Regions from separate parts of the Neorhizobium sp. CSC1952 genome, predicted to be linked through region 1. Evidence: predicted binding sites of a transcription regulator. Region 1 holds the regulator's gene; each other region holds the start of a gene.
What was found. Region 1 encodes LexA, which represses DNA repair genes until DNA is damaged. Its sites were predicted from a motif close to TGTTCNNNNTGTGTTCNG; they were not measured.

Region 1 (4,542 bases):
GCGAAACCGCCTTCGTCGCCGACATTGGTGTTGTGGCCGCCGGCATGCAGCTCCTTCTTCAGCGTGTGGAAGATTTCCGAACCCATGCGCACCGCATCGCGCAGCGTCTCGGCGCCGACCGGCATGATCATGAATTCCTGGAAGTCGATCGGGTTGTCGGCATGGGCGCCGCCGTTGATGATGTTCATCATCGGGACCGGCAGGAGATGAGCGCCCGCGCCGCCGACATAACGGTAAAGCGGCAGGCCGGCGGATTCGGCGGCAGCCTTGGCGACGGCGAGCGAGACGCCGAGGATGGCGTTGGCGCCGAGGCGCGACTTGTTCGGCGTGCCGTCGAGCGCGATCATCGTCCGGTCGACATGGATCTGGCTTTCGGCATCGAAGCCGCCGATCGCATCGAAGATTTCCGTGTTGACGGCCTCGACGGCCTTTTCGACGCCCTTGCCGAGATAGCGCTTGCCGCCGTCGCGCAATTCGACCGCCTCATGCGCGCCGGTCGACGCGCCCGACGGAACGGCCGCGCGGCCCATGGAACCGTCTTCGAGGTAGACATCCACTTCGACGGTGGGGTTACCGCGGCTGTCGAGGATTTCGCGGGCGATGATATCGGTGATGGCGGTCAAAAGACTCTCCCTGGCTTGAACGTCGGGTCTATGTGGTTCGGGGTCACTGAAAATGTCTCATAGTCAATGACACGAAAATTACAATGCGGCCGCTTTTCGCGCTTTTTCAGGCGGCGTGTCAGGGCGCCTTGGCGACAGCATCCAGCGCGAGCAGCTTTTCGAGCAGCCGCGGCATGTCCTTCAGATGCACCATGTTCGGACCGTCGGACGGCGCGTTGTCCGGGTCCTCATGCGTCTCGATGAAGACGCCCGCGACGCCGACTGCGACGGCTGCCCGCGCCAGGGTCTCGACGAACTCCCGCTGCCCGCCGGACGAAGCGCCCTGCCCGCCCGGCTGCTGCACGGAATGGGTGGCATCGAAGATGACCGGCGCGCCCAGCGCCGCCATGATCGGCAGCGAGCGCATGTCGGAGACCAGCGTATTGTAGCCGAAGGAAGCGCCGCGCTCGCACAGCAGCACGTTCGGGTTGCCGCTCTGGGTGAACTTGGCGAGCACGTTCTTCATGTCCCACGGCGCCAGGAACTGGCCCTTCTTGACGTTGATGACACGGCCGGTCTTGGCGGCGGCGACCAGCAGGTCCGTCTGGCGGGAGAGGAAGGCCGGAATCTGCAGGATATCGACCGTCTTCGCGACGATCGCGCATTGCTCTTCAGTATGGATGTCGGTCAGAACCGGAAAGCCGAACTCCTTCTTCAGGTCGGCGAAAATCTCCATGGCGCTTTCGAGCCCGATGCCGCGCTTGCCGGAAATCGAGGTGCGGTTCGCCTTGTCGAAGGACGATTTGTAGACGAGCCTGATGCCGAGCCTGCCGCAGAGTTCCTTCAGCGCGCCCGCCATCATGAAGGCATGGTCGCGGCTTTCCATCTGGCAGGGACCGGCGATCAGCGACAGGCGCGCATCCTGCGCAAACAGCACCCTGCCCTCCCCTTCGCCGAGGGAAACACGCGGATTGGGGGACACTTCCATGACACTATTCCTCGAAACCGAACATGGCGCCCTGGCCGGGCGCCGCCTGCACCAGGACACGGCCTTCCCGGCGGACGAATGCCACGTCATTAGCAGCAAGGATGATCTCTGTCACGGCAAGATCGGCCGTCTTGAAGATGACCGCGCGGCCCCGGAGCCCCCCGGCATCCGGGATCGGCGCGAGCGCGAATTCCGCTTCGATATCCTGATCCCGCGCGATCCGGATGCGGGCATTGGCGGCGGCAAGCCTGACGAAGTGCGGCTCGATCTCCGCTTCCGTCATCAGCACCTGCTCCATCAGCGGAGCGAACTCGCCGGGCGCCGGGGCGGAAAGAACGATCTCGCTCAAACCCGTGACCACATTGGCGTGGCGCTCCAGTTCGCCGCGATCGGCCGGCAGCGGATTGACGCGCTGACAGGAGAAGAGGAAGAAATCCGGCGCCCGCTCATCGCCCGCAAAGGCCAGCCGGAAGCTTGCCTCGGTCTTAGAACCGTCCGGCATCTTCACGCCGCGGGAAAACTCCAGGATATCGCCCGCCGAAACGCCCCTGAGCTTGAAGCGCTCATGATCGGCAGCGGCATCGACCGTGGCGACCACGAGCGCGGAAAGGCCCTGGCTCATCTTCGCCTTGCGGAAGGCAAGGTCGCGCGCGGTGAAGACATTGCCGCGCTTGGCCGCCGCAGACGCATGACGCCGGTTGGCGATCGCCAGCGGCTCCAGATAGGTGCCGTCCGGGAGGAACACGCAGGCATTGGCCGTGCCGAACGGGTGGAACGCGTCGGGCGCCACGGTAAACCCAAGTTCGGACAGCCGCGAGCGCGCGAGCGCAAGCTCCGCGGCCGGCAGAACGAGATGATCGATCGGTCTTGCATTCACGCGATGGCCCCCAGGATCCAGTACCGCAAAATTACATTGGCAGCGGACGGGTTCCGCGCAAGTGGAGATGAGAGAGATATGTGGCGCGCTTCCATGAAGAAAAAATCACCATACTTCACTAAAATTTAGGGACTTGCGGAACACATATGGAACATATAGTGTCCGTTCTGGATTTGTTTCCGACTCTCAGGGTGCCAAAACATGCTCACGCGCAAACAGCAGGAATTGCTTCTGTTCATTCACGAACGCATGAAGGAATCCGGCGTGCCGCCTTCCTTCGACGAGATGAAGGATGCGCTCGACCTCGCATCGAAGTCCGGCATCCACCGGCTGATCACGGCACTCGAGGAGCGCGGCTTCATCCGCCGCCTGCCGAACCGGGCGCGGGCGCTGGAAGTCATCAAGCTGCCGGAAGCCTATCAGCCGAGCCTGCAGCCGCGGCGCGGCTTCTCGCCGAGCGTCATCGAAGGCAGCCTCGGCAAGCCGCAGCCTGTCGCCGCACTCCCTGCGAAGCCCGCGGCGAACGACGATGCGTCCAATGCCACCACGGTTCCCGTCATGGGCCGCATCGCGGCGGGCGTGCCGATCTCGGCGATCCAGAACAACACGCACGACATCGCCGTGCCGGTCGAAATGCTCGGTTCCGGCGAACATTACGCGCTTGAGGTCAAGGGCGATTCGATGATCGAGGCCGGCATTCTCGACGGCGACACCGTGATCATCCGCAACAGCAATACGGCCAATCCCGGCGATATCGTCGTGGCTCTCGTGGACGACGAGGAAGCGACGCTGAAGCGCTTCCGCCGCCGCGGCGCCTCGATCGCGCTCGAAGCCGCAAACCCGGCTTACGAAACCCGCATTTTCGGCCCCGACCGGGTGAAGATCCAGGGCAAGCTCGTCGGCCTCATCCGCCGCTATCACTGATCAGCGGCCGGAGCGCTTCCGGCAGCATCGGGTTGAATGTCCTGTTCCGCCAGTCGTAATTGCGGTGTCGGGTCCACGGGCGGTCCTGGCCGGCCATGGCAGTGTGGATCCGCCATTGGCGGATGTCTGTGGCGCCGTTGAGAAATATTTCAATGGCGCCGGTCTTGCGCAGCGTATCGCCGTTGATCATCAGCGCGCCGGAGCGGCAGCGGTCGAAACGGGCACGCGGCGCGATGACGAAATTGGCGGCGTCGCAGGCCGCACCCGCATAACGGCCGTCCTCCACGGCAGCGACGATGACGCCTTCGGCGGTCCTCGCGGCGCACCAGGCGCGGGGCGTGCAGATGAAACGGCCGGCGGGGGCCTGCCTGATGCCGGCTCGGGCAGCTTCGGTCTCCTCCGCGGTCAGATCACGGCGTTCATTTGCGCCGGCACCTGCGGATTTCGGTCCGGGCGATTTCGTATCGGGGGGCCTGTCCCTCGGCGGCGACATTTCCGGTTTCACGGGATCGCCGATGAGCAGCGCGCGCTTCCACTGACCGTAGACGAAATCCGGCGGGCGGCTGCGGTTCGTCGCAACGCCCTCCCCGCCCGGCAAAGCGACCATTGTTCCATCCTCCGAGACCAGCAGATCGGCCAAGGGTTTCGAGCGCTCTTGCCAGGAGAGCAGCAAGGCCGCGGCAAGGAACGGAATACCGAGAAGCCGGAGCCTGGTTCGCAAGAGTGTCAGCAGCAGGAAGCCCGCGGTCGCCACGGTCAGGAACCAGGCATGCTGGCGGCCGATACCGACATCGCCGCCCCAGGCCGCCACGTGCCTGGCGATGGCGATCACCGCCTCCAGACCGAGCCCCATGAGTTTCAGGAAGGGTGCATCGAGCCCGAAGGGCATCAGCAGCATGCCGATCAGACCCGCCGGCATGACCACGAAGGAGATGACCGGCATGGCGGCAAGATTGGCCGCCAGCCCGTAGGTCGTCAGGCGATGAAAGTGCTCGACGGAAAAGATCGCCGTGGAGATGCCGCCGATCAGCGAGGTCACGAAGATTCCGGCGACGAAATTCCATGAGGCCAGGACGGGGGTCACCACGGGGTAACGGAACGGCAGCGGTTCGGGATCGCGCTTTTCCGCCCGGTGCTTCCAGAGCGCGTAG
Region 2 (4,542 bases), 2.3 Mb from region 1:
GTAAAAACCATCTCCTCAGGCCTCGCCGCGCCTTCCAGGAAGGAGAAATTCGTCCGGGCGCCGATCTCGAAAAAAGCAGGGGTGTCCTTCATGCGAAAATCCCATGAATATGCCAGTTTGGCGGCGTCTTGCCGTCGTAATGACCTTCGCGGAAAACCCAGAAACGGCGGCCTATCTCGCTTTCCAGACGGAAATAGTCACGTTCCGGCGCGTCTTCCGGGTCTACCCACCATTCCGGCGAAATCCGTTCAGGGCCTTCGGCCCGGATGACCTGATGAACGATATGGCGCCAGCGGAACCGCTCGGGAGGACCATCCGGCACCGCTGCCGCGAAAGCATCGATCGGCTCGGGGTGACGGAAAAGCCGCAAAGGCCGATCTGTTCTGGGCGCGAAGGCAAAAACTTTCTCGACTTCCGCCCGCATGTTTCTCGCAGTCATCGCCGGCACGAAAATTCTCGCCCGTTCCGGCAGGTGGCTTTGCCGCAGTTCGGCGACCTGCAGACACTCCGCCCCGAGCCTAGCCGAGACCCGATCGATGAAATCGACAAGGGAAATCCCATCCTGGCCATCGCCGGTAAAATCATCCTGGATCGTTTTGAAGGTGTCGTGCTGCAGCACGTTGAGGCGCAAAAGCTCGAAGCCGAAACCTGCATCGAGATCGTCATGCACGGCGGTCAAACGTTCGGAAAACAGCGACGAGATGCGTTTCGGATCGCGGAGCGGCTGCGAAGCGCCCGCGGTGATGCGGAAAACACGGCCATCGACGCGAAACAATACCAGTTCGAAAAGCCGTCCGCCGACGCCACGCGATTCCAATCCCGATTTCAGCGAAACCGCGATCTGGCCTGTCAGTTGAAGGATATGCTCTTCCGCCTGTATCGGCTCGGCGAGCTGCCGCTCGGCCGAAAGAGCCGCTACCGGCCGGCGGGGTGAAATGGCTTCTTCATCTGCTCCAAGCGCCTGGTCCAGCCGGAGCAGCAAATGCGTGCCGAAACGGCGGGCAAGCGGCGCGCGCGGCATGGGCATGAGATCGCCCACCCGCTTCAGTCCGAGTTTATAGAGCGCTTTGACTGTGCCCTCCTCGATGCGCAAGGCATTGACCGGCAACGGCGCCAGCACATCTTCCATGTCGTCATCGGCAATCACGCCCCCGCGCCCGAAACGGCAGGCCGCCCAGGAGAGGCCGGAGGACGACGAAATCGCCCCCTTGGCATCGAAACCCATGTGGAAGAGCCGGCCGAGAACATCCTTGAGCAAGGCCTCCTCGCCGCCGAAGAGATGCGCGCAACCGGTGATATCGAGGAAGAGGCCCTCGCGGCCATCGAGCGCCACGAGCGGGGTGTAACGGTCGCACCAATCGGCAACCGCTTCGAGAAGCACCCGGTCGGCAGCTTCGTCCTCGTCCGTCACATCGATCTTGGGATACATGGCGCGCGCTTCCGCAAGTCCCTGCCCCCGTTTCAATCCAAGGCGCTCGGAGACTTCGTCCAGCGCGGTGAGCCGCATCGCATTGTCACGCCGGCCTGCACAGAGGATCGGCGGATGGTCAGGACGCCCTTTCGAACGCCACGACAGACCCCAGAGCCGGCGAGCGATCCTGTCGGTCGGCAGGTGCGGGAAGACGAGCGCCAGGATGCGCTGACGGGCTGCGGAAAGAGGAAATTTCTGCTGCTTTTCGGGCGAGGGAAAATTGACGGTCACGGGGATTCCACTCCAGAAAGAAGGAGAGCGGAGCCGGATTGCGACTCTTCTCCAAGATCAATCGGAAAATCGGATGGCCGATACTGCCGCCAAGTACGGATCCATCCGGAAGGCGCCGCTCGGAAGCCGGCGCCGGTTCGGCAAGAAAGCGGAAGACGGCACAGCTTGCCTCTTCTTGCGCTCCATGCCGCAGCACAAAAAGCGGCCGCCCCGCCGCTTTGGCCCGAAGGCCGAGCCTTCGGCTTTCGGTAAGACCGAAATGTTTGGGATTGTCCCGGATTTCGAGGATGGTGGCGCAAAGCGCCCCGCTTGCCGCCGCGGTTTCCGCAAGCCACAACGCGTCCTCCAGCTTGCGCGGCCACGCATAGAGAATATCATCAGGGTTCAATCCGAATTGCTTGAGGCCGGCGGCATAGGGAACGCCCGCCTCCTGGGCGGAAACGACGTCGCCGATCCACAGAACAGGCGCCTCGCTCCTTTCTCTGGTCTTGAGATAGGCTGAAAGCGCGAGAACGAATCCGCTCGCCGAACCGGCATTCCCCATCAGGGAAGTGCGGATTTCCGTTAGGCCGTCGAGCGGCAGACCGCCTTCCAAAGCCGCATCCACCGGTTCTATGCCGAGCGGCAGGCGAGGCCGGCCGGTCTTGGCTCCGTGACGGTCCGGGTCCTCGGCGGCCCTTGCCTGCTCCGCCGCCACGAGCGCCGGCAGGGGTTTTCCCTCCAGTCTGGCGATCTGTTCACGCAGGGCAAAAAGCGTCTCCTGCGCCGTGGCGTTCCCGGCCATGGCGTCAACTCCATCCGCATATGTTCACTTTATGTTCTTATGGATTCCAGAGCTCCCGACAAGAGTCAACAGGCAGGCTCCGGGAATCTTTTCCTCCGGCAATAGGCCGATGATTCTTCTCTCGAAAAATATCGCTGAAGGCACTATATGGGCCTGATAAGAAGGAGAGCCTATGGCCCGTATTGACCAGACCGACGATTGGCAGGATCGCCACGCGCCGACGATCAGCACGTTCGAATCGCTGGCGATCGAGGCCTATGGTCACTTGCCGGAAGAATTCCGGGCACTGACGACCAATCTGATCATCGAGATCGAGGATTTTCCGGACGACGAAGTGTTTGAGGACATGGCGCTGGAAACCCCATTCGATCTGCTTGGCCTTTTCGAGGGCCGCGGCATTTCCGAACGTTTTACCGTCGAAACCGGCGAACTGCCGAACCGCATCCGGCTCTATCGCCGGCCTATCCTCGATTACTGGGCCGAGAACGAGGAGACGCTGGGCGACATCATCACCCATGTCCTCATCCATGAGATCGGCCATCACTTCGGCCTCAGCGATGCCGACATGGAGCGCATCGAGGCGAGCGCCGAAGAAGCCGCCCAGCGCTGAACCCTGACAGGTCCTATTGTTCGCCGAGTTTCATCTCGGGATCATAGTCCTTGCCGTGCACGGTCTTCGTGACCGCCTGGCCGCATTGCATCTCACCGGTCGTGGCGTTGAAGGCATAGGCCGGCGACCCATGAAGCTCCCAGCCCTTGTTCAGCGCGGCCGTCACCTTGTGGCAAAAGGAGGAATCGTCCGAGCCGGTGAGAAAACGGTAGAGCTTCATGAGGTTTTCTTTCGTTCAGCGATGGTCCGAGCCTTGGCGACAAGCTTTTCCGCTTCCGCCAGGTGAAGGCGCTCGACCATCTTGCCATTGAGATTGATGACGTTGAGGTGCTCCGCCTCCGGCTTTGCGAAGGCGGCAATCACCGTTTCGGCCTCTTTCACCGCCTGCGGATCGGGACCGAAATGCCGGTTGGCGGGTCCGATCTGGACCGGATGGATCAGCATCTTGCCGGAAAAGCCCATGGCCCGGCCTTGAGCGCATTCCGCGTCGAAAGCCTCGGCATCCTTGAAATCGTTAAAGACGCTGTCGATGACGTCGAGGCCGTGGGCGCGGCCGGCAAGCACCGCCTGCATCAGCCAGGGTACGAGATAGGTGCGGCCGGGCTGCGGCGGCACGCCGGTTTCCTTGCGCAGGTCGTTGAGACCGACCACGAAACATTGGAGGCGCTCGTCCGTTCCGGCAATCGCTGCCGCGTTCAGGATTCCCTTCGGCGTCTCGATCATCGCCCATATGGCAAGGTTGTCCTGAGCGCCGGCGTCGGACAGCATATCCGCCACTGCCTGCACTTCGGAAATGCGCTCGACCTTGGGGATCAGCACCGCATCCGGCGAAGCTTCGAGAACGAGCTCCATGTCGGACCTTCCGAAGTCGGTTTCGAGCGGATTGATGCGGATGATGATTTCCCGGCCTTGAAGCGGCTTCTCCTTGAACAGCCGGCGCAGATTGTCGCGGGCCTCGGCCTTCTTTTCCGGCGCGACGGAATCTTCCAGATCGAAGATCACCGCGTCGCAATCGAGACCAGGAACCTTCTCCAGTGCCCTGACGTTACCGGCTGGTACGCTCAGAACAGAGCGGCGAAGACGAACAGTAGAAGAATTGATGTCGGTCGAGGCGATCATCACCGCTTTGTGCCAATCTTTTGAGCCTGCGACAATACCATGACAGCGTAAACCTCTTGCAAGAAAGGGCGGGAGGGCCCACATTCCTTCCTGAGAAAGGTTTGGACCATGCAAAACATTCGTGCATTTTTCGTCATCGTTTCGGCAATTGCCGTGCTCGCCATGGCAGCGCTGCTGACGGCTTCCCTGACTGTCGCCTTTGCCGGCATTCTCGCAATCCTGTCCATCGGGCGCGCGCTTTCGGCGCGGCTGAAGCCGGTACCGGTGCGAGCGAAGACGGATAAGCGCGAAATGCGCGTCTGGAACGACGGTCGCGGCACGATCATC
Region 3 (4,542 bases), 1.1 Mb from region 1:
TCGCCGTACTCGGCTGGAAAGTGGGCGGGGCTTTTCATTTCGCCCGGCGAACGACAAGAATAGCCGCACTGATTCGTCTTCCAGAGGTTTCCATGGGTCGTCCCTCCCTGATCCGCGCCAGCCTTGCCGTGATGCTCTCGGCGGTCCTGTCGCTTCCGGCGTTCGCGCAGCAGCCGGCTCCGCGTCCGACGCCACAGCCGGCCCAGGGCTCTGCCCCTCAACCGAGCGGGACACCGGGAGTGACGGCGCCACAACCGTCTCCCCAGCCACCCTCCCAGGCGCCCAAGCCGCCGGGCAATGTCCGCGAGAACCACGGCGCGTGGTCGATCATCTGCGACCGGCCGGCCGGCGCATCCGTCGAACAATGCGCGCTGATGCAGAACGTGATCGCTGAGGACCGTCCCGAGGTCGGGCTTTCGGTCGTCGTCCTGAAGACGGCCGACCGAAAGGCGAAGATCCTGCGCATCCTGGCGCCGCTCGGCGTGCTCCTGAAGGACGGCATGGAACTCTATGTCGACAACAACAATATCGGCCGCGCCTATTTCACCCGCTGCTTCTCCGAGGGCTGCTATGTGGAGGTCGAGATCGACGACGAGCTGATGCGCATCCTGCGCGCCGGCAAGAACGCCGTCTTCGCGCTGCGCGAATCCGCCGACCAGGACCGGGTCGGGATTCCGATCGAGCTCACCGGCTTCGGCGAAGGCTACGACGCCCTCCCCTGAACGTCATATAATAAAGAGAACATCGGCGCCGGGACGACGCTCATGGAATTGCAGGGCAGCCATCACTTCCCCGTTCGTTTCGACGACGAGGTCGTCAGCGACGCGGTGCGCGCCTTCGTCGTCCAGCGCACTGTGCGTGAGCAGAAAATGAAATGGCGCGCAGCGGCGCTGATGGTGGTGGCCAGCCTTTTCCTGGTCGTCCAGGGCAATTTCACGCTTGCCGTCCTGGCGATCGTCGTCGCCTGCTTTCCGGCGATTTTCAGCGCCATCGTCTGGCGCGTCCATTCCGCCAACACATTCGGCCGGTACAACCGCATGGCCGACCGCCGGGCGGACATCACCATCGACCCGGAAGGCTTCGGCATCAGCTCCGATCTCGGCAGCGGAAACCTCACCTGGCGCAACGTCACCGAAATCTGGGAGCGGCCGCGCTCCTTCATGCTCTTCAGCGGCGCGAACGCCTTCAACATCCTGCCGCGCGATACCATGCCGGAAGAGGTCCAGGCCTTTCTGAGCGCCCGGTCGGTTCGAAGATAGGCTTGCTTAGCCCCCCTTCGGGACCTACATCGGTCGGATGAGAGCCCGCGTCTTCGCCGCAGCGCCCAAAGGAGCATTCCATGAATACCGACCTTCTCAACCTTTTCGACTGCGACGAGACTAAGCTGCGCTCGATCCTTTCCGGTGCGCTTTCCGGCGCCGATGACGGCGAACTTTTCGTGGAACATGCCCAGGCGGAATTGCTGACCTTCGACAACGGAAGGCTGAAAGGCGGCTCGTTCAACACCGACCAGGGGTTTGGCCTGCGGGCGGTCGCCGGCGAGGCGGTCGGCTACGCGCATGCGGGCGAGCTTTCTGCCGCCGCGCTTTCCCGCGCCTCCGACGCGGTGCGCGCCGTCACCGCCGGCTATTCCGGCTCCTATGCGGCTGCCCCCCAGCGCACCAACAAGAAATATTACGGCGACGAGAACCCGATCGGATCCCCGAGCTTCGAGGAGAAGGCGAAGCTCCTGACCGAGATCGACGCCTATCTGCGCAACAAGGACGACAAGGTGCGGCAGGTGACCGCCACCGTTTCGGCAAGCTGGCAGGTGGTCGACATCCTGCGTGCCGACGGCCACCGGGTGCAGGACATCCGCCCGATGACGCGTCTCAACATTTCCGTCGTCGTCGGCGACGGCGACCGGCAGGAATCCGGCTCCTTCGGCACCGGCGGCCGCATCGGCTTCGGCGATTTCGTCACGGACGGCAACTGGCAGACCGGGGCCGACGAGGCGCTCCGCCAGGCGCTCGTCAACCTGACCGCCAGCGAGGCACCGGCCGGCACGATGGACGTCGTGCTCGGTTCCGGCTGGCCGGGCGTGATGCTGCACGAGGCGGTCGGCCACGGGCTGGAAGGCGACTTCAACCGCAAGAAGACCTCTGCCTTCGCGGGCCTCCTCGGCGAGATGGTCGCCGCTCCCGGCGTGACGGTCGTCGACGACGGCACGATCGACAATCGCCGCGGCTCGATCACCATCGACGACGAGGGAACGCCGTCGGCCTACAACGTGCTGATCGAGGACGGCAAGCTGGTCGGCTACATGCAGGACCGCCAGAACGCCCGGCTGATGGGCATGAAGCCCACCGGCAACGGCCGCCGGCAGGGCTATGCCTATGTGCCCATGCCGCGCATGACGAACACCTATATGCTCGGCGGGACCAAGACGCCGGAAGAGATCATCGCCTCGGTGAAGAAGGGCATCTATGCCGTCTCCTTCGGCGGCGGCCAGGTGGACATCACGTCCGGCAAGTTCGTGTTCGGCTGCACCGAGGCCTATATGATCGAAAACGGCAAGATCGGCCCGGCGATCAAGGGCGCCATGCTGATCGGCAACGGCCCGGACGCGATGAAGCGGGTCTCGATGGTCGGCAACGACACGAAGCTCGACACCGGCATCGGCAATTGCGGCAAGGCCGGCCAATGGGTGCCGGTCGGCGTCGGCCAGCCGCATCTGCGGATGGACCAGGTGACGGTGGGCGGCACGAGGGCGTAGCCCTATACTATAACGGAGCGCTTCACCCCCCTCTGCCCTGCCGGGCATCTCCCCCACAAGGGGGGAGATCGGATAGTAGCAAGCTCTTACTCCCAACACAGGTTTGAGATCACCGGAGCCAGGTTCAACACCGCTAATGATTTGGGAAGCCGGTACTTCTTGCCGATCTCCCCCCTTGTGGGGGAGATGCCCGGCAGGGCAGAGGGGGGTGAAGCCATGCAAGCTACTACTAGGGCCAATTCACGTTGAATCGCCGAACGGCCTGAAAAGCCACTTCCGCTCGATCGCCGCGGCAAGATCGATCCCATTCGCGCGGGCGAAGAGCAGCACATGGCCAAGCAGATCGGCGGTCTCGTCGGCGAGATCACGCGCAAGCTCCTCCTCGCTCCGCCCCTTCTTGCGGCCGCGGCCGGTCTTGCGGTTCCAGGCCTGGGTTAGCTCTCCCATCTCCTCCTGAAGCTTCAGGAGAAACCAGTCGGGGTCGCGGGCGATGCCGTGGGTTTCTGCATAGGCGACGGATGCGGCCTCGAACCGGCCGGCCAATCTCTCCAGCATATCGTTCTCCTTTTGTTTCCACAGGAAACGATGATTCTCAGGCTGCTGTCCAGAGCGTTTGCTTGACAGCGCAGACCAAATCCCGCCAGGTGCGGACCATCGCTCGAATCCCCCGCACGGCCTCTCCATGGACTCCCAAAATCCGTTTTCCACCTTCGTGGGAACCCTGCTTCCCGGGCACGGATTGCCCGAACTCGCCTTCATGTTCTTCGCGGCGGTGATCGCGGGGCTGGCGCGCGGGTTTTCCGGTTTCGGCGGCGCCCTGATCTTCGTGCCTCTCGCCGGCGCGGCGGTCGGCCCGAAAATCGCCCCCGCCCTGCTGCTGGTCATCGACGGGATCACGACGCTCGGCATGCTGCCGGAAGGCTGGCGGCGCGCCAACCGGCGGGAGGTGGGCACGATGCTCGTCGGAGCCCTCGTCGGCGTGCCGGCCGGCACGGCGCTGCTTGCGGTCATCGAGCCGACGGCGCTGCGCTGGCTCATCTCCATCGTCGTGCTCGGCCTGCTCGCCTTCCTGATTTCCGGGTGGCGTTACCACGGAACGCCGAAGACCTGGCTGACGGTCGTGGTCGGGGCGATCGCCGGACTGTTCGGCGGTGCCACCCAGCTTTCCGGCCCGCCGATCGTCGCCTACTGGCTGGGCGGCGCGATCCCGCCGCTGACGGTCAGGGCAAATCTGATCCTCTATTTTGCGCTGGCCACCGTCATCTCGGCGGTTTCCTACGTCGTCGGCCACCTGCTGACGCTTGAAGTGCTGGCACTCGCGCTGATCGCCGGGCCCGGCTACGGCGTCGGCCTCTTCCTTGGCTCGCGGCTTTTCGGCGTCGCCTCCGAAGGCACCTTCCGGCGCATCTGCTTCCTGCTCATCGCGATGGCGGCGATCGTCGGGCTTCCCCTCTTCGACACGCTGCGGCCCTGACCGGATTCTGCCCGCGTTTCTTCAGCAAGGCTTAACGCGTGCGGGAGTAGGGTCGCGCTGCTTTATAGTAACGTGGGCGTGATCGCTGTGGGGAACACCAAGGAGAGGCTGCAGGCGCTCTGGCGCCGCGACGTCAAGCGCCGTCTGGTCGCGGGCGGGCTCGACATGGCCGCCGCCCTCGCACGCGCCGGCATGATGGCGAATGCGCGCGGGCGCGGCGCGATCTTCACCCTTCACCATGTCCGGCCGAAAAAGAGCCGTCCCCTGCAACCCAGCGCCCATCTCGAAGTCACGCCGGATTTCCTGAGCGAGG
Region 4 (4,542 bases), 1.6 Mb from region 1:
TCAAGGGTTTTGCGCCGACCTCCGGCGCGGTCACCGTGGGTATCCGCGCCGAGGACCTGCGTGTCGCGCGTGCGGATGAGGAGGCTTTGCCCTTCCGCCTCGAATATACCGAGGAGCTGGGCTCCCAGCGCCTTATCCACGGTGCGGTGGGCGATCAGCAGGTCACGGCTGCCGTTTCTCCCGAGACGGAGCTCGCGTCCGAGATGCGCATTGCCGTCGATGCGAGGCGCCTGCATTTCTTCGCGGCCGATACCGGCAGGCGACTGCCCGGCAACGTGCCGGCCGAAGCGAAGCTGGCGCCGGCCGAGCCGGTCGTTTGACGGCGAGCATCTGCCGGCTGCGCGGCGCTTCGGGCCTCAGGTCGGCCTTGCCGGCCGATAAACGGGTTGACCGGTTGCCTTTGAGGGCTCGCCATCCTACATCAGGCGAGCCAATTCTAGGGGACTGAAGTCATGGCGAAAATCCGCAAGGTCGCATTCCAGATGGACCATATCTCCGGCATCAACATTGCCGGCGATTCCACCTTCGCCATGGCGCTGGAGGCGCAGGCGCGCGGTTTCGAGCTCTTCCATTATACGCCGGACCGGCTGACGATGCGCGACGGCAGGATCTTTGCCGCCGTCGAGCCGCTGCAGGTGCGCGACATCAAGGGCGATCATTTCACGCTCGGCGAAAAGGAGCGCGTCGACCTGTCGGCGATGGACGTCGTCCATCTGCGCCAGGATCCTCCCTTCGACATGGGATACATCACCTCGACCCATCTGCTCGAACGCATCCACCCGAAGACGCTGGTGGTGAACGACCCGGCCTGGGTGCGCAACTCGCCGGAGAAGATTTTCGTCACCGAGTTCGCCGACCTGATGCCGGCGACCCTGATCTCCCGGGATCCGGCGGAGATCGCCCGCTTCCGCGAGGAGATGGGCGACATCATCCTGAAGCCGCTCTACGGCAATGGCGGCGCCGGCGTCTTCCATTCGGCCCGCGACGACCGCAATTTCACGTCGCTTCTCGAAATGTTCGGCCAGATGTATCGCGGCGAGCCCTATATAGCGCAGGCCTATCTGCCTGCCGTGCGCAAGGGCGACAAGCGCATCCTGCTGGTGGACGGCGAGCCGGTCGGGGCCATCAACCGCGTGCCGGCCGAGCACGACAGCCGCTCCAACATGCATGTCGGCGGCCGCGCCGAGCCGACCGAGATCACCCCGCGCGAAAAGGAAATCTGCGAACGGATCGGACCTGCTCTCCGTGAAAGGGGCTTCCTCTTCGTCGGCATCGACGTGATCGGCGACTATATGACCGAGATCAACGTCACGTCCCCGACGGGCATCCGCGAGGTGAAGAAGTTTGGCGGGGCCGACGTCGCAAGCCTGCTCTGGGATGCAATCGAAGCCCGGCGCGCCTGATAAAGCGGCTGCCGGCGAAGTGTGAAGCGGCTTTCCGTCCGTGATTGCGTAGAATAGGAAAGACTATTCCGCGGCCTGGACGGAAATTCTTTCGCCTCGTTTCGGATACGGATCGCCTTTGTTCCACGGATGCAACCGCATGCAACCCGGTTGCACCGGCGGCGCGAAATTGTTCGATCAATGTTCTTGTTTTATTCCTGATTCCATGCCAGATTGCAATCGCTGGCGCGGAAAGCGTGTATCGCCGACGTCCAGAAGGGGCTTGGGGGCAGGTTCATATGGTCGCGCGTGTCGGCACGGTTGCATTTCAGGGCATAGAGGGCGTTCCGGTCGACGTGCAGGTCATGGTCGGGCCGGGCAAGATGAACATGCATATCGTCGGCCTGCCCGACAAGGCGGTGGCCGAAAGCCGGGAGCGGGTTCAGGCCGCGCTGCATGCATCCGGGCTTGCGATGCCGCCGAAGAAGGTGACGGTCAATCTGGCGCCCGCCGATCTGCCGAAAGAGGGCTCGCATTTCGACCTGCCGATCGCGTTGGGCTTGATGGCGGCGCTCGGTGCCATTCCCCCCGATGCGCTTGCCGATTATGTGGTGATCGGCGAGCTGAACCTCGATGGAACGCTGGCAGCCGTGGCCGGCGCCCTGCCGGCGGCGATCGGCGCCAATGGGCTCGGCAAGGGCCTCATCTGCCCGGCGGACAGCGGCGCGGAAGCGGCCTGGGCCGGCGCTGAGATCGATATCGTGGCACCCCGCAGCCTGATCGCGCTCGCCAATCATTTCCGCGGCACCCAGGTGATCTCGCGGCCGCAGCCGGCGATCCGCGCGAACCCCGCCAATCTCCCGGATCTCGCCGATATCAAGGGCCAGGAAAGCGCCAAGCGCGCGCTGGAAGTCGCTGCGGCCGGCGGGCACAATCTCCTGATGGTCGGGCCTCCGGGTTCCGGAAAATCCATGCTGGCGGCGCGCCTGCCTTCCATCCTGCCGCCATTGTCGGCCGCCGAGCTTTTGGAAGTCTCGATGATCCATTCGATCGCCGGTCAGTTGTCCGGCGGCAAGCTTTCGGACCGCCGGCCCTATCGCACGCCCCATCATTCCGCCACCATGGCGGCACTCATCGGCGGCGGCACGCGGGCGAAGCCCGGTGAAGCCTCGCTCGCCCATCACGGCGTGCTCTTCCTCGACGAATTCCCGGAATTCTCGCCGCAGGTGCTGGATGCGCTCCGCCAGCCGCTGGAATCCGGCGAATGCGTCATCGCGCGCGCCAATCACCGTGTGTCCTATCCGGCCAACATCCAGCTCGTCGCCGCCATGAATCCGTGTCGCTGCGGCATGGCCGGCGAGCCGGGCCATTCCTGCGCCCGCGGGCCGCGCTGTGCTGCCGATTACCAGGCACGCATCTCGGGTCCGCTGATGGACCGTATCGATATCCGCATCGACGTGCCGGCCGTCTCCGCGGCCGATCTCATCCGCCCCGTGCCGGCGGAAAGGAGTGCCGACGTCGCCGGGCGGGTCGCGGCGGCACGGGAAAGGCAGCGCGCGCGTTTCGCGCGCGCCGGCTCTCCGGACATCCTCACCAACGCGCGGTGCTCCACGTCGCTGATCGAGAAATTCGCGGAGCCCGATCCGGGCGGCCTGCAATTGCTGCGCGATGCGGCCGAGAAGCTGAAGTTCTCCGCCCGCGGCTATCATCGCGTGCTGAAGGTGGCCCGCACGCTCGCCGACCTCGACGGCAAGGACATCGTGGGCCGCATCCATCTCGCCGAGGCGATCTCCTACCGCATGGCCGGCGAGCGGCTCGCCGTGGCGGTGGCGTGATTGCGAGAAGCGAATGGTAACGAGAAGCGAATAGTAAGTAGCGAATAGCGAATAGAATTCTCTCCAGCCGCTTGCGCACGGTTGTTTCTTGAGAAATCCTATTCGCTATTCGCTATTCGCTATTCGCTATTCGCTATTCGCTATTCGCTCATTTCACCCGCCCAGCCCCTCGAACAGCGCCGTCGAAAGATAGCGTTCGGCGAAGGAGGGGATGATGACGACCAGGTTCTTGCCGGCGTTTTCCTCGCGGCTGCCGACTTCGACTGCGGCGGTCAGCGCTGCACCGGAGGAAATGCCGACCGGCACGCCTTCGAGCCTGGCGACGAGACGGGCCATCTCCATGGCTTCCGGGCCGCTGACGGTGACGATCTCGTCATAGATGTGCGTGTCGAGGATTTTCGGCGCGAAGCCGGCACCGATGCCCTGGATCTTGTGCGGACCGGGCTCGCCGCCGGAAAGCACGGGTGATTCCTCCGGCTCGACGGCAACGACCTTGAGGTTCGGATTGCGGCCCTTCAGCACCTGGCCGGCGCCGGTGATCGTGCCGCCCGTGCCGATGCCGGAGACGAGGATGTCGACCTTGCCTTCGGTGTCGTTCCAGATTTCCTCGGCCGTCGTCCTGCGGTGGATTTCCGGGTTCGCCGGATTTTCGAACTGCTGCGGAATGATCGCGTCGGGCAGCGTGGCGGCGAGTTCCTCGGCCTTGGCGATCGCGCCCTTCATGCCCTTAGGCCCCTCGGTCAGCACCAGTTCGGCGCCGAGCAGCGCCAGCATCTTGCGGCGTTCGACCGACATGGTCTCGGGCATGGTGAGGATCAACCTGTAGCCCTTGGCGGCAGCGGCGAAGGCGAGCGCGATGCCCGTATTGCCCGAGGTCGGCTCGATCAGCACCGTCCGGCCGGGGGTGATCCTTCCCTCTGCCTCCAGGCTCTCGATCATCGCCACGCCGATACGGTCCTTGACCGAGGCGATCGGGTTGAAGAATTCCAGCTTGGCGAGGAGATTGGCCTTGACGCCCTTTTCCCTTGCGAGCTTGTCCAGCCGCACGATCGGGGTATCGCCGATGGTCTCGGTGATGGAGGAATAGATCCGGCCGCGGCCCGGCTTCTTCGACATGAGGCTTCTCCCTGGAAAGTCATCGAGATGCCGGAAGATATGTCCAAAGGTTCCCTGAGGCCAGCGGCTTTGCATCCGCAAGCCGTGCCCTTTCGCGGGTGCGACAGAAAATCGCTGCCGAAATATGGATGGGCGGCCATTGAAAAAGTGCCGGGGGGCGGCAGTTATTTCGAGATCGCGGGCTCCCGGTAGGCTCCGCATCCGACCTC

Region 2: the regulator LexA is predicted to act here: its motif matches at 2,508-2,525, upstream of QTA58_RS09405 (metallopeptidase family protein).
Region 3: the regulator LexA is predicted to act here: its motif matches at 3,313-3,330, upstream of QTA58_RS03630 (MazG nucleotide pyrophosphohydrolase domain-containing protein).
Region 4: the regulator LexA is predicted to act here: its motif matches at 1,574-1,591, upstream of QTA58_RS06410 (YifB family Mg chelatase-like AAA ATPase).

What each region holds. Positions count from the first base shown of each region.
Region 1 is NZ_CP128416.1:4,513,068-4,517,609, forward strand. Features, by position in the region: gene eno (phosphopyruvate hydratase) at 1-623, opposite strand, end outside; gene kdsA (3-deoxy-8-phosphooctulonate synthase) at 742-1,590, opposite strand; gene QTA58_RS21805 (VOC family protein) at 1,595-2,467, opposite strand; gene lexA (transcriptional repressor LexA) at 2,669-3,391, shown strand; gene QTA58_RS21815 (ComEC/Rec2 family competence protein) at 3,372-4,542, opposite strand, start outside.
Region 2 is NZ_CP128416.1:1,875,305-1,879,846, reverse strand. Features, by position in the region: gene QTA58_RS09420 (error-prone DNA polymerase) at 1-92, opposite strand, end outside; gene QTA58_RS09415 (DNA polymerase Y family protein) at 89-1,537, opposite strand; gene QTA58_RS09410 (hypothetical protein) at 1,548-2,486, opposite strand; gene QTA58_RS09405 (metallopeptidase family protein) at 2,659-3,096, shown strand; gene QTA58_RS09400 (DUF1737 domain-containing protein) at 3,110-3,316, opposite strand; gene QTA58_RS09395 (CoA ester lyase) at 3,313-4,215, opposite strand; gene QTA58_RS09390 (hypothetical protein) at 4,324-4,542, shown strand, end outside.
Region 3 is NZ_CP128416.1:670,047-674,588, forward strand. Features, by position in the region: gene QTA58_RS03615 (invasion associated locus B family protein) at 93-722, shown strand; gene QTA58_RS03620 (YcxB family protein) at 765-1,259, shown strand; gene tldD (metalloprotease TldD) at 1,340-2,755, shown strand; gene QTA58_RS03630 (MazG nucleotide pyrophosphohydrolase domain-containing protein) at 2,996-3,310, opposite strand; gene QTA58_RS03635 (sulfite exporter TauE/SafE family protein) at 3,438-4,229, shown strand; gene QTA58_RS03640 (polysaccharide deacetylase family protein) at 4,338-4,542, shown strand, end outside.
Region 4 is NZ_CP128416.1:1,249,120-1,253,661, reverse strand. Features, by position in the region: gene ugpC (sn-glycerol-3-phosphate ABC transporter ATP-binding protein UgpC) at 1-320, shown strand, start outside; gene gshB (glutathione synthase) at 453-1,403, shown strand; gene QTA58_RS06410 (YifB family Mg chelatase-like AAA ATPase) at 1,682-3,217, shown strand; gene cysK (cysteine synthase A) at 3,371-4,333, opposite strand.